DNA from 2 places in the Streptomyces sp. NPDC021749 genome. Region 2 is predicted to be linked to the other one. Evidence: riboswitches for the same ligand, from Rfam matches in the RefSeq annotation. Region 2 holds a riboswitch; the other holds the start of a gene.
The links. A riboswitch is a leader RNA that binds a small molecule or an ion and turns the genes downstream of it on or off. The one in region 2 is predicted to bind thiamine pyrophosphate.
Positions count from the first base shown of each region.

Region 1 (5,023 bases), on a different contig from region 2:
AGGCTCTCCTCCGTTTCCGCCCACTGCCCGGCCCACGCCGGCCGTACGGCCCTACGGAGCATCGGGGGATGCACATGAACAGCGCTCCGCACCTGCTGAACGAGGACCGCGCGGAATTCGCGCGGCTCCTTGATGAGGCGCTGCGTACCGCGGAATACCGCCCGGACGACCTCACCGCCGCCACGGGAAACCATCTGAACACCGAGCAGTTGCGCACGATGGCGCTCAGCGCGACCACCGCCATCGCCGCCTGCGCGACGGCCGAATACCAACGCTATGTCCAGCTCCGTGCCGAGCTGCGGGCACCGGCACCGGCCGCGTCCGGCCCGGCGTCCGGCCCCGCGGCGCACGCCGGGGAGCACGGGGAGGACGCCGAAGGGGGACCGGGTTCGGCCACCGATCCGGCCGCGGACGAGGCCGGAAACACCGGTGCCGGGCTGGCGGCGATGATCACCGTGCTCGCCCCGGTCCTCGCCGGTATCGCCGCCGTGCTCTTCCTCGTCATCGGCTACGTCCTGCGCGCGGTCAGCCCGGACAAGTCGCTGGCGCAGCCGCTGATCAGCGTGGGCTGGGTGTTCGCGGCGCTCACCGCGGCCGGCTCCCTGGTCGCGATGACCTGCCTGGTCATCACCGCACTGCGCAACGGCCCGTCCGCCGAGTCCGCCAGAACGGACGAGCTGTACGAGGCCTTGGACGAGGCCCGTGAGGCGTGGCGGCGGGCCCTGCTGGAACGCGGGTTGCTGCCCTTCCTGCGCGAGGCGCTCGCCGACCCCACGGCCGCCCCGGACAACGACCCCGTCCGCTATGTCCCCCGCCGCACCCCGGCCTCCGAGAGCCGCATCCCGACCCTCGGTTACACCCGCCCCGAGTTCTCCAGCCCCGAAACCGGCCCCTCGTCCTCCCGCCCGCGCTACTCCAGCCCGGACTTCACCAGCCCGGACCACGGGGGGCCTGAGGAGGGGGCGGAGTAGGGGTTGGGGGGGTGATGGAGGAGGCCCCGCGGGACGGCCCGCCGGAGGCCCCACGGGGGGGGAGGGCCTGCCGCAGGCCCCACCGGAGGCACCGTCAGGGCCCCGTCGGAAGCACCGACGGAGCCCTTCTCCACACCGTTCGCCGATCAGTCCGCCAACGGCAGGTACACGCGGTTCCCCGCCGCCGCGAACTCCTTCGACTTCTCCAGCATGCCCGCCTCGATCTCCTCGGGGGTCGAGCCGTCGTCACCGCCGAACTGCTCCGTGATGCTCCTGCTGATCTTCATGGAGCAGAACTTCGGCCCGCACATCGAGCAGAAGTGCGCCGTCTTGGCCGGCTCGGCGGGCAGCGTCTCGTCGTGGAAGGCGCGTGCCGTGTCCGGGTCGAGGGCCAGGTTGAACTGGTCCTCCCAGCGGAACTCGAAGCGCGCGTCGGAGAGCGCGTCGTCCCATTCCTGGGCGCCCGGGTGCCCCTTGGCCAGGTCCGCCGCATGGGCCGCGATCTTGTACGTGATCACGCCGGTCTTGACGTCGTCGCGGTCCGGCAGGCCGAGGTGCTCCTTGGGCGTGACGTAGCAGAGCATCGCGGTGCCCCACCAGGCGATCATCGCCGCGCCGATACCGGAGGTGATGTGGTCGTAGGCAGGCGCGATGTCGGTGGTCAGCGGGCCGAGCGTGTAGAACGGGGCCTCCTCGCAGATCTCCTGCTGGAGGTCGATGTTCTCCTTGATCTTGTGCATCGGGACGTGGCCCGGGCCCTCGATCATGGTCTGTACGCCGTGCCGCTTGGCGATGGTGTTCAGCTCGCCGAGCGTCTTCAGCTCCGCGAACTGCGCCTCGTCGTTGGCGTCCGCGATGGAGCCGGGACGCAGGCCGTCACCGAGCGAGTAGGTCACGTCGTACGACGCGAGGATCTCGCAGAGCTCCTCGAAGTGGGTGTAGAGGAACGACTCCTTGTGGTGCGCCAGGCACCACGCGGCCATGATCGAGCCGCCGCGGGAGACGATGCCGGTCTTGCGGCGGGCGGTGAGCGGGACGTACCGGAGCAGCACACCGGCGTGCACCGTCATGTAGTCCACGCCCTGTTCGGCCTGCTCGATGACGGTGTCCTTGTAGATCTCCCAGGTCAGCTCCTCGGCCTTGCCGTCGACCTTCTCCAGCGCCTGGTAGAGCGGGACGGTGCCGATCGGGACGGGGGAGTTGCGCAGCACCCACTCACGGGTGGTGTGGATGTTGCGGCCGGTGGAGAGGTCCATGACCGTGTCGGCGCCCCAGCGCGTCGCCCAGGTCATCTTCTCCACCTCCTCCTCGATGGAGGAAGTGACCGCCGAATTACCGATGTTGGCGTTCACCTTCACCAGGAAGTTCTTGCCGATGATCATCGGCTCGATCTCCGGGTGGTTGACGTTGGCCGGCAGCACCGCCCGACCCGCCGCGATCTCGTCGCGTACGAACTCGGGGCTCACGTTCTCGCGGAGGGCGACGTATTCCATCTCCGCGGTGATCTCGCCACGCCGCGCGTAGGCGAGCTGGGTGACCGCGGCGCCGTTACGGCCGCGGCGCGGCTGGCGCGGGCGGCCGGGGAAGACCGCGTCGAGGTTCTTGAGCCCGCCGCGCGGCGCGGTGTGCTTGAGGCCGTCGTCCTCCGGCCGCATGGGCCGGCCCGCGTACTCCTCGGTGTCGCCGCGGGCGATGATCCAGTTCTCCCGCAGCGGCGCCAGCCCACGGCGGACGTCGGTTTCGATGTTCGGGTCGGTATACGGCCCTGACGTGTCGTAGAGCGTCACGTCCTTGCCGTTGGTGAGGTGCACTCGCCGAACCGGTACCCGCAGGTCCGGGCGCGATCCGGAGACATAGCCCTTGTGCCAGCCGATCTCCTTCGGCTCGCCGCTGGCACCGCTTCCGCTTTCGGGCGTGCGTGCATCCTGCAGAGTCATAAGACCCAACTCCCTACGCCGGCATTACCCGGTAACAGGTTCGGCGGTCGACGCAGCCGTATCCGTCCGCCGGTGTTTCACGTGAAACACCGCTGGGACGAAGGTCAGCGCCCTCTCAGCCCGGTGCTCCGAGCTCCCGCGATTGCAAAGGTGGCACCACGGTAGCGGCCGACGCCGCGGGGTGAACAGGGGGCCCGTCAGAACGGGTGCACAGGGGACTCATCGGAACGGGTACAGAGGGGACTCATCGGAACGGGGCCCCGACAGCGGCCCGACGTCTTGCAATGATCGAGCGGTGAGCACTCACGAGCCCCACCCTCAGCCCGGTCCGCAGTCGGGTCCCCAGTTCGGCCCGCGGTCGGGTCCGCAGTCGCAGTTCGGCCCGCGGTCGGGTCCGCAGTCGCAGTTCGGTGTGCAGTCGCAGTTCGGTGCGCAGTCGGGCCCGCGCGAGCCCGGGCGCGGGGATGATCACGGCCCTGGTCACAGCCACGGCCACAGCCACAGCCACGGGCACGGGCAGGGGCACGGACACAGTCATGGCCATGGACCGGCCGCGCCCGTCTCCCGGCATCTGCGCAAGGTGATCGCGGCGGTGCTGATTCCGTTCGCGGCCGCGGTGGCGGTCGGCCTGGTCGTGCTCTGGCCGGGCGGCGCGCCACCGCACAAACCGTCCGGGGTGGGCTTCGACCAACCCACGGAACGGGCCCGCGTGATCAAAGTGGCGGAGGTGAACTGTGCGGATGTGCATGCCGAACAGCAGCCCCAGCCGCCATCACCTACCGGGGAGCAGCCGACCGGGGGAGCAGCGAAGGGAAGGCCCTGCCAGCAGGCGACGATCAAGGTCACCACGGGCGAGAACGCCGGCCGCACGTTCCAGACGGTGGTGACGCCGGACTCGCTCCGGCACTACTCCACCGGTCAGGACGTCGTGGTGGCGTACTCCCCCAAGGCGCCGAAGGAACTCCAGTACTCGGTCAGCGATGTCGACCGGTCCGTGCCGATGTGGATCCTGGCCGGGATCTTCGCCCTGGCGGTCGTCGTCGTGGGGCGGCTGCGCGGGGTGCTGGCGCTGGTGGCGCTGGCGGCCAGCTTCGTCGTCCTGACTCTGTTCATCCTGCCGGCGATCCTGCAGGGTTCCGATCCGCTGGTGGTGGCGGTGGTAGGGGGCAGCGCCATCATGCTGATCGCGCTGTACATGTGCCACGGCCTGACGGCCCGCACCTCGGTCGCGGTGCTCGGCACACTTGCGTCGCTGCTGCTGATCGGGCTGCTCGGGTCGGTGTTCATCAACTGGGCGCTGCTGACCGGGAATACGGACGACACCACGGGCCTGGTGCACGGCCTCTATCCGAACATCGAGATCCACGGTCTGCTGCTGGCGGGGATCATCATCGGATCGCTGGGCGTGCTCGACGATGTGACGGTCACCCAGACCGCGGCGATCTGGGAGCTGCGCGAGGCGGACCCGTCGGCCGGCTGGCGGAAGCTGTACGGCGCGGCGATGCGGATCGGCCGGGACCACATCGCCTCCGTCGTCAACACCCTCGTACTGGCCTACGCAGGAGCCGCCCTGCCTTTGCTTTTGCTGTTTTCGATCGCACAGAGCAGCGTCGGTACGGTCGCCACGAGCGAGGTGGTCGCCGAGGAAATCGTCCGCACCCTCGTAGGCAGCATCGGCCTGGTCGCCTCGGTACCCCTGACGACGCTCCTGGCCGCCCTGGTCGTCTCAGCGGACCGCAAGAAGCCCGGCACGCGAGGCGGAGGAGCCCGACCAGACATCTCCGGAAGCCAGGGTCCGGCACCCTCACCGGACATCCCGGGGACGCGTGCCGCGACGGCCCGCCCGGACGCCCCCGGGACGCGGGGTGCAGCGGCCCCATCGGACGTCCCCGGGACGCGGGATGCGGATGCGCCACCGGACACCTACGGGACGCAGGGGACTACCGGGGCCTCCGGGCAACCAGGAGCCACCACCCGCGCGCCCTCCGGCCACCGCGGAGGCCGCGGCAGGCGACGCAGGCGGTAAGCCGCCGCCCGGGCTTCGGGGAGGGCGGGGAGGCCAGGAGGGCGGGGAAGCCCGGGGGTGGGAGGGTCGGGCGCCGGGCAGCCCGGGCC
Region 1 is NZ_JBFACE010000002.1:89,003-94,025, forward strand. Features, by position in the region: gene AB0G35_RS02225 (hypothetical protein) at 69-971, shown strand; gene thiC (phosphomethylpyrimidine synthase ThiC) at 1,118-2,908, opposite strand; TPP riboswitch at 2,902-3,058, opposite strand; gene AB0G35_RS02235 (YibE/F family protein) at 3,321-4,934, shown strand.
Region 1: linked by a shared signal. The riboswitch ahead of thiC (phosphomethylpyrimidine synthase ThiC) and the one ahead of thiO (glycine oxidase ThiO) in region 2 are both predicted to bind thiamine pyrophosphate.

Region 2 (5,023 bases):
CCTGGTCGAAGACGCCCACCACATTCGGGTGCGACAGCCGCGCGACGGACTTCGCCTCCCGGATGAAGCGCTCGACGAACGCACCGTCCTCGGCGAGGCCCGGGTGCATCACCTTCAGCGCGAGCACCCGGTCCAGGCGGGTGTCCACGGCCCGGTAGACCGTGGCCATCCCCCCTGCGGCGATGCGCGCCTGGATGCGGTAGCGGCCGTCGAGCAGCTGACCCACGAGCGGGTCTTGGAGCGTCGTATCCACGGCAGCCGAGTGTATTCGTCCCACGTAGCCGTCTGGCCCGCCGTTCCGCTTCGCGGCGCCCCACGTACCTGGCTGCTGCGCCGTGGCCCTTCGCGGGACAGACAGGTGCGTGCGGGGGCGGCTAGAACGCCGGCCGTTCCGGGTCGAGTGCGGCCACCCCGTCCGTAGGGGAGGACGCCACCGCGAAATGGCGCTGAGGGATCCGCCCGGCGCGGTGCGCCAGGCGGCCCGCCGCGACCGCATGGCGCATCGCATGGGCCATCAGAACAGGCTCTTGCGCGCGGGTCACCGCCGAGGCCAGCATGACCGCCGCGCAGCCCAGTTCCATCGCGAGGGCCGCGTCGGAGGCCGTGCCGGCGCCGGCGTCCAGGATGACCGGGACGCCGGCCCGCTCGGTGATCAGCTGGAAGTTGTGGGGATTGCGGATGCCGAGGCCGGAGCCGATCGGCGAGCCCAGCGGCATGATCGCGGCGCAGCCCACGTCCTCCAGCTTGCGGGCCAGCACCGGATCGTCGTTCGTGTAGGGCAGCACCGTGAAGCCGTCGTCCACCAGGGTCTCCGCGGCGTCCAGCAGTTCGATCGGGTCGGGCAGCAGGGTGCGCTCGTCAGCGACGACCTCCAGCTTGACCCAGTCCGTGCCGAGCGCCTCCCGGGCGAGCCGGGCGGTGAGCACCGCCTCGCCCGCGGTGAAGCAGCCCGCCGTATTGGGCAGCACCCGGATCCCGTGCCGGTTCAGGACGGAGAGCACCGAGCCCTGCACGGTGGGGTCCAGCCGCCGCATCGCGACCGTGGTCAGCTCCGTACCGGAGGCGAGCAGCGCCCGTTCCAGAACGTCGAGGCTGGGCGCGCCGCCGGTGCCCATGATCAGGCGGGAGGTGAAGGTGGTGCCGGCGATGGTCAGGGGGTCGGAGAGGCGGGGGGAGGCGTCGGCGCGCGTGTCGGGGGAGAGGTCGGTTTCGGTCATGCCGGGTCAGCCTCCCTGCACCGCGGTGAGGACCTCGACGCGGTCGCCGTCGCCGAGCGGGGTGGCGGGCCACTGCGTACGCGGCACCACGACCTCGTTGACCGCGGCGGCCACCCCGGACGGTGCCGAGGACAGGGTCGCGACGAGCCGGTCGAGGGTGAGTCCGCCGGGGATCTCGCGGGGTTCGCCGTTGACGGACACCGAGACGGTGGGGTTGGGGGCGCTCATACGGGCTGCTCCTGGAGGAGACGGGGGCGCGCGGCCTCAGAGGTGGCGGTGAAACGCGCGGGGCTGAAGGGGCGGGCCTCGTCGGGGAGGCTCCCGGTGGTCAGCAGGTCGGCCATCACGTCACCGGTGACCGGGGTCAGCAGCACACCGTTGCGGAAGTGGCCGGTGGCCAGGTGGAGGCCCGGCAGCTCGGTCGGGCCGAGCAGCGGGGCGTTGTCGGGGGAGCCGGGGCGCAGCCCGGCGCAGCTCTCCACGAGCGGCAGTTCGGTGATGCCGGGGACCAGCTCGTGCGCGTCCCGCAGCAGCTCGTAGACGCCGCCCGCGGTGACCGTGGTGTCCCAGCCCAGTTCCTCGCTGGTGGCGCCGACGACCAGTTCGCCGTTCTCCCGCGGCACCAGATAGAGCGGGTTGCCGCGGACGACGGCCCGTACGGTGCGCGACAGGAAGGCGGGCGAACCGGCCGGCATGTCCGGCAGCCGCAGCCGCAGCACCTGGCCCTTGACCGGCCGCACCGGCGGCCGTACCTCCTCGGGCACCCCGGCCAGCCGGCCGCTGTGGCTGCCCGCCGCCAGTACGGTCCGCCCGGCCGACAGCCGTGTGCCGTCGGCGAGTTGGGCACCCGTGGCCCGCCCGGCGTCGACCGTCAGCCGCTGCGCACGGGTGCGGTGGAAGACCACCCCGGCGCGCTCACAGGCCACCAGCAGTGCGTGGGCCAGCCGGCGCGGATCGACCTGGTGGTCGCCGTCGACCCGCAGCCCGCCGCGTACGCCGGGGGCCAGCATCGGCTCCAGACGGCGGCACTCCCGGCCCGCGAGCCACTGGGAGTCCAGTCCGGAGCGGGTCTGCAGGGCGTGCAGTTCGCGCAGATGGGCCCGGTCGTCGGCGTCCAGGGCGACGGCCAGGGTGCCGCACCGCCGGTAGCCGGTCGGCTGCCCGGCGGCCTCCTCCAGCTCCTCGACGAACCGCGGATAGCGGCGTGCCGACGCGAGGTTGAGGCCCAGCAGGGTCTGCTCGCCGTAGTGGAGCTCGGTGACCGCGGCCAGCATCCCGGCCGCGACGTACGCCGCTCCGCCGCCCGGTGCCGGATCGGCCACCGCGACGGTCAGTCCGCGGCCGGCCGCCCGCCAGGCGGTGACCAGCCCGATGATGCCGCCCCCGATGACGAGCACATCGGGGTGGCCTGTGGTTGCTGTGGCTGGTGGATGCATGGGCGTCCAGCCCCTCCCTTCGCCGGCATGACCCGGATCAGGTTCGTACGGTCGGAGGCCGGCCAGCCTCCCTCTCAGCCCGGTACGCCCGGGCTCCCGCGAGTGCGTGTACCCGTCACCCTAGTACGGGGCCGCGACGGGCCGTAAGGGACCGCGGGTCCGGCGCGGTGCCCCGCCGGACCCGGACGGCGGTCCATGACGGTGTGTCAGAGATCTCCTTGCGCGCTGCTGCGAGCCGCGTCGCCGACCGTCCTAGAGTGATCGGGTGAGCGAGCAGAGCAAGTCCCCCCAGGCCCCGGACCACACGCCGCGTGTGGTGATCGTCGGCGCCGGAATCGCGGGCGTGCAGACCGCGGTCGCCCTGCGCGAACAGGGCTGGCCCGGCACGATCACGCTGATCGGCGACGAGCCGCACCAGCCCTACGACCGCCCGCCGCTGTCCAAGGCGGTCCTGCTGGGCAAGGCCGACGGCTCCGCCTTCGACGTCGACTTCGCCGGACTGGGCATCGACCTCCACCTCGGCCGCCGGGTCACCGCCCTGGTCCCGGAGGAGCGCGTGGTCGAGACCGATGAGGGCCGGGTGCCGTACGACCACGCGGTGATCGCCACCGGCGCCGACCCGATCACGCTGCCCGGCAGCGAGGGGCTGCCCGGCGTCCACCTGCTGCGCACCCTCGACGACGCCGAACGGCTGCGGCCGGTGCTCGCCGCCCAGCACGAGATCGTGGTCGTCGGGGCCGGCTGGATCGGCGCGGAGTTCGCGACCGCGGCCCGGGAGGCGGGCTGCTCGGTCACCGTCGTCGAGGCCGCCGACCGGCCGCTGGCCGGCGCGCTGCCCGCCGAGGTCGCCGCCCACATGACCGGCTGGTACGCGGACGCCGGCGCCGAGCTGCGGCTCGGGGCCCGGGTCGCGTCCGTCACCTCCGGAGCGGTCACCCTGGCCGACGGCACAATGCTGCCCGCCGACGCGGTGGTCGTCGGGATCGGCGCCCGCCCCGCCACCGCCTGGCTGGCCGGCTCGGGCGTCGAGGTCTCCGTCGAGGACGGCTCCGTCCTCACCGACGAACAGCTGCGCACCTCCGTCCCCGATGTGTACGCGGTCGGCGACTGCGCCTCCTTCCCCTCCACCCGTTACGGCACCCGCCTGCTGGTCCACCACTGGGACAACGCCCTCCAGGGTCCCCGCACGGTCGCCGAGAACATCGCCCGCGCCGGATCGGAGGGGCTGGTCTACGACCCCGTCCCGTACTTCTGGTCCGAGCAGTTCGGCCGGTTCGTGCAGTACGTGGGCCACCACGTGGACACCGACGAGCTGGTGTGGCGCGGCGACCCGTCGGGGGCGGCCTGGTCGGTGCTCTGGCTGCGCGGCGCCGGAGGTCCGGGCGGGACACCGGCCGGCGGGAGCCCGGCGGGCCGGCTGGTCGCGCTGCTCGCCGTCGGGCGGCCGCGGGACCTCGCCCAGGGACGCAAGCTCATCGAGCGGGGCGTGGCACTGGACCGGGAGCGGGCGTCGAACGCGGCGGTGCCGCTGAAGGCCGCGGCGCAGTAACCGGCGGGAGCCTGGGGCATCGGGGCATCGGGGCATCGGGGCGGCGGGGCACGGCAGGCGCACCGGCGGGCGTGCCCCGGGCGCGTCGTCACTCTCCGGTGTGCCGGAAACCCCTGATGGGGATGCCCGGCTACCGGCTGTCAGTGCGAGGTGGCAGGCTTGTCCTGTGACCGAGATTGACGCAAAGATCGATGGACTCGTTCCCGCCTGGCTCACCCTCCCCGACATCGCCGAACGGCTCGGCGTCGAGGTGACCCGTATCCGGCAGCTGGTCAAGGAGGGCCAGCTGATCGCGGTGCGCCGCGGCGAGAACCGGGTGCTCCAGGTGCCCGCCGATTTCATCAAGGACGACAAGGTGGTCAAGGGCCTCGTCGGCACGCTCACCCTCCTCAAGGACGACGGCTTCACCGACGAGGAGATGCTGGAGTGGCTGTTCACCGAGGATGAGAGCCTGCCCGGCACCCCGGTCCAGGCGCTGCGCGAGAACCGCGGCACGGAAGTCAAGCGCCGGGCCCAGGCGCTCGCCGTCTGACGTCCCCGCCGCCGCGGCCGCCCCGGCAGCCGCGGCGGCCTCCGCAGCCACCTCGATCCATCACCGCCTTCGGGGCGTACGGACCGGAAGACCCGGTCCGTACGCCCCTGACCTGGGGGGAAGCCGCCCATGAACACCACACGACAGGCCCTGTCCGACGCCCGGCTCTATCTCTGCACGGACGCCCGCAAGAAGCAGGGCGACCTCCCGCAGTTCCTGGACGCGGTGCTCGCCTCGGGGGTCGACATCGTCCAGCTCCGCGACAAGGGCATGGAGGCCGGCGAGGAGC
Region 2 is NZ_JBFACE010000001.1:314,647-319,669, reverse strand. Features, by position in the region: gene pknB (Stk1 family PASTA domain-containing Ser/Thr kinase) at 1-253, opposite strand, end outside; gene AB0G35_RS01420 (thiazole synthase) at 375-1,217, opposite strand; gene thiS (sulfur carrier protein ThiS) at 1,224-1,445, opposite strand; gene thiO (glycine oxidase ThiO) at 1,442-2,653, opposite strand; TPP riboswitch at 2,651-2,763, opposite strand; gene AB0G35_RS01405 (FAD-dependent oxidoreductase) at 2,919-4,202, shown strand; gene AB0G35_RS01400 (Rv2175c family DNA-binding protein) at 4,369-4,734, shown strand; gene thiE (thiamine phosphate synthase) at 4,864-5,023, shown strand, end outside.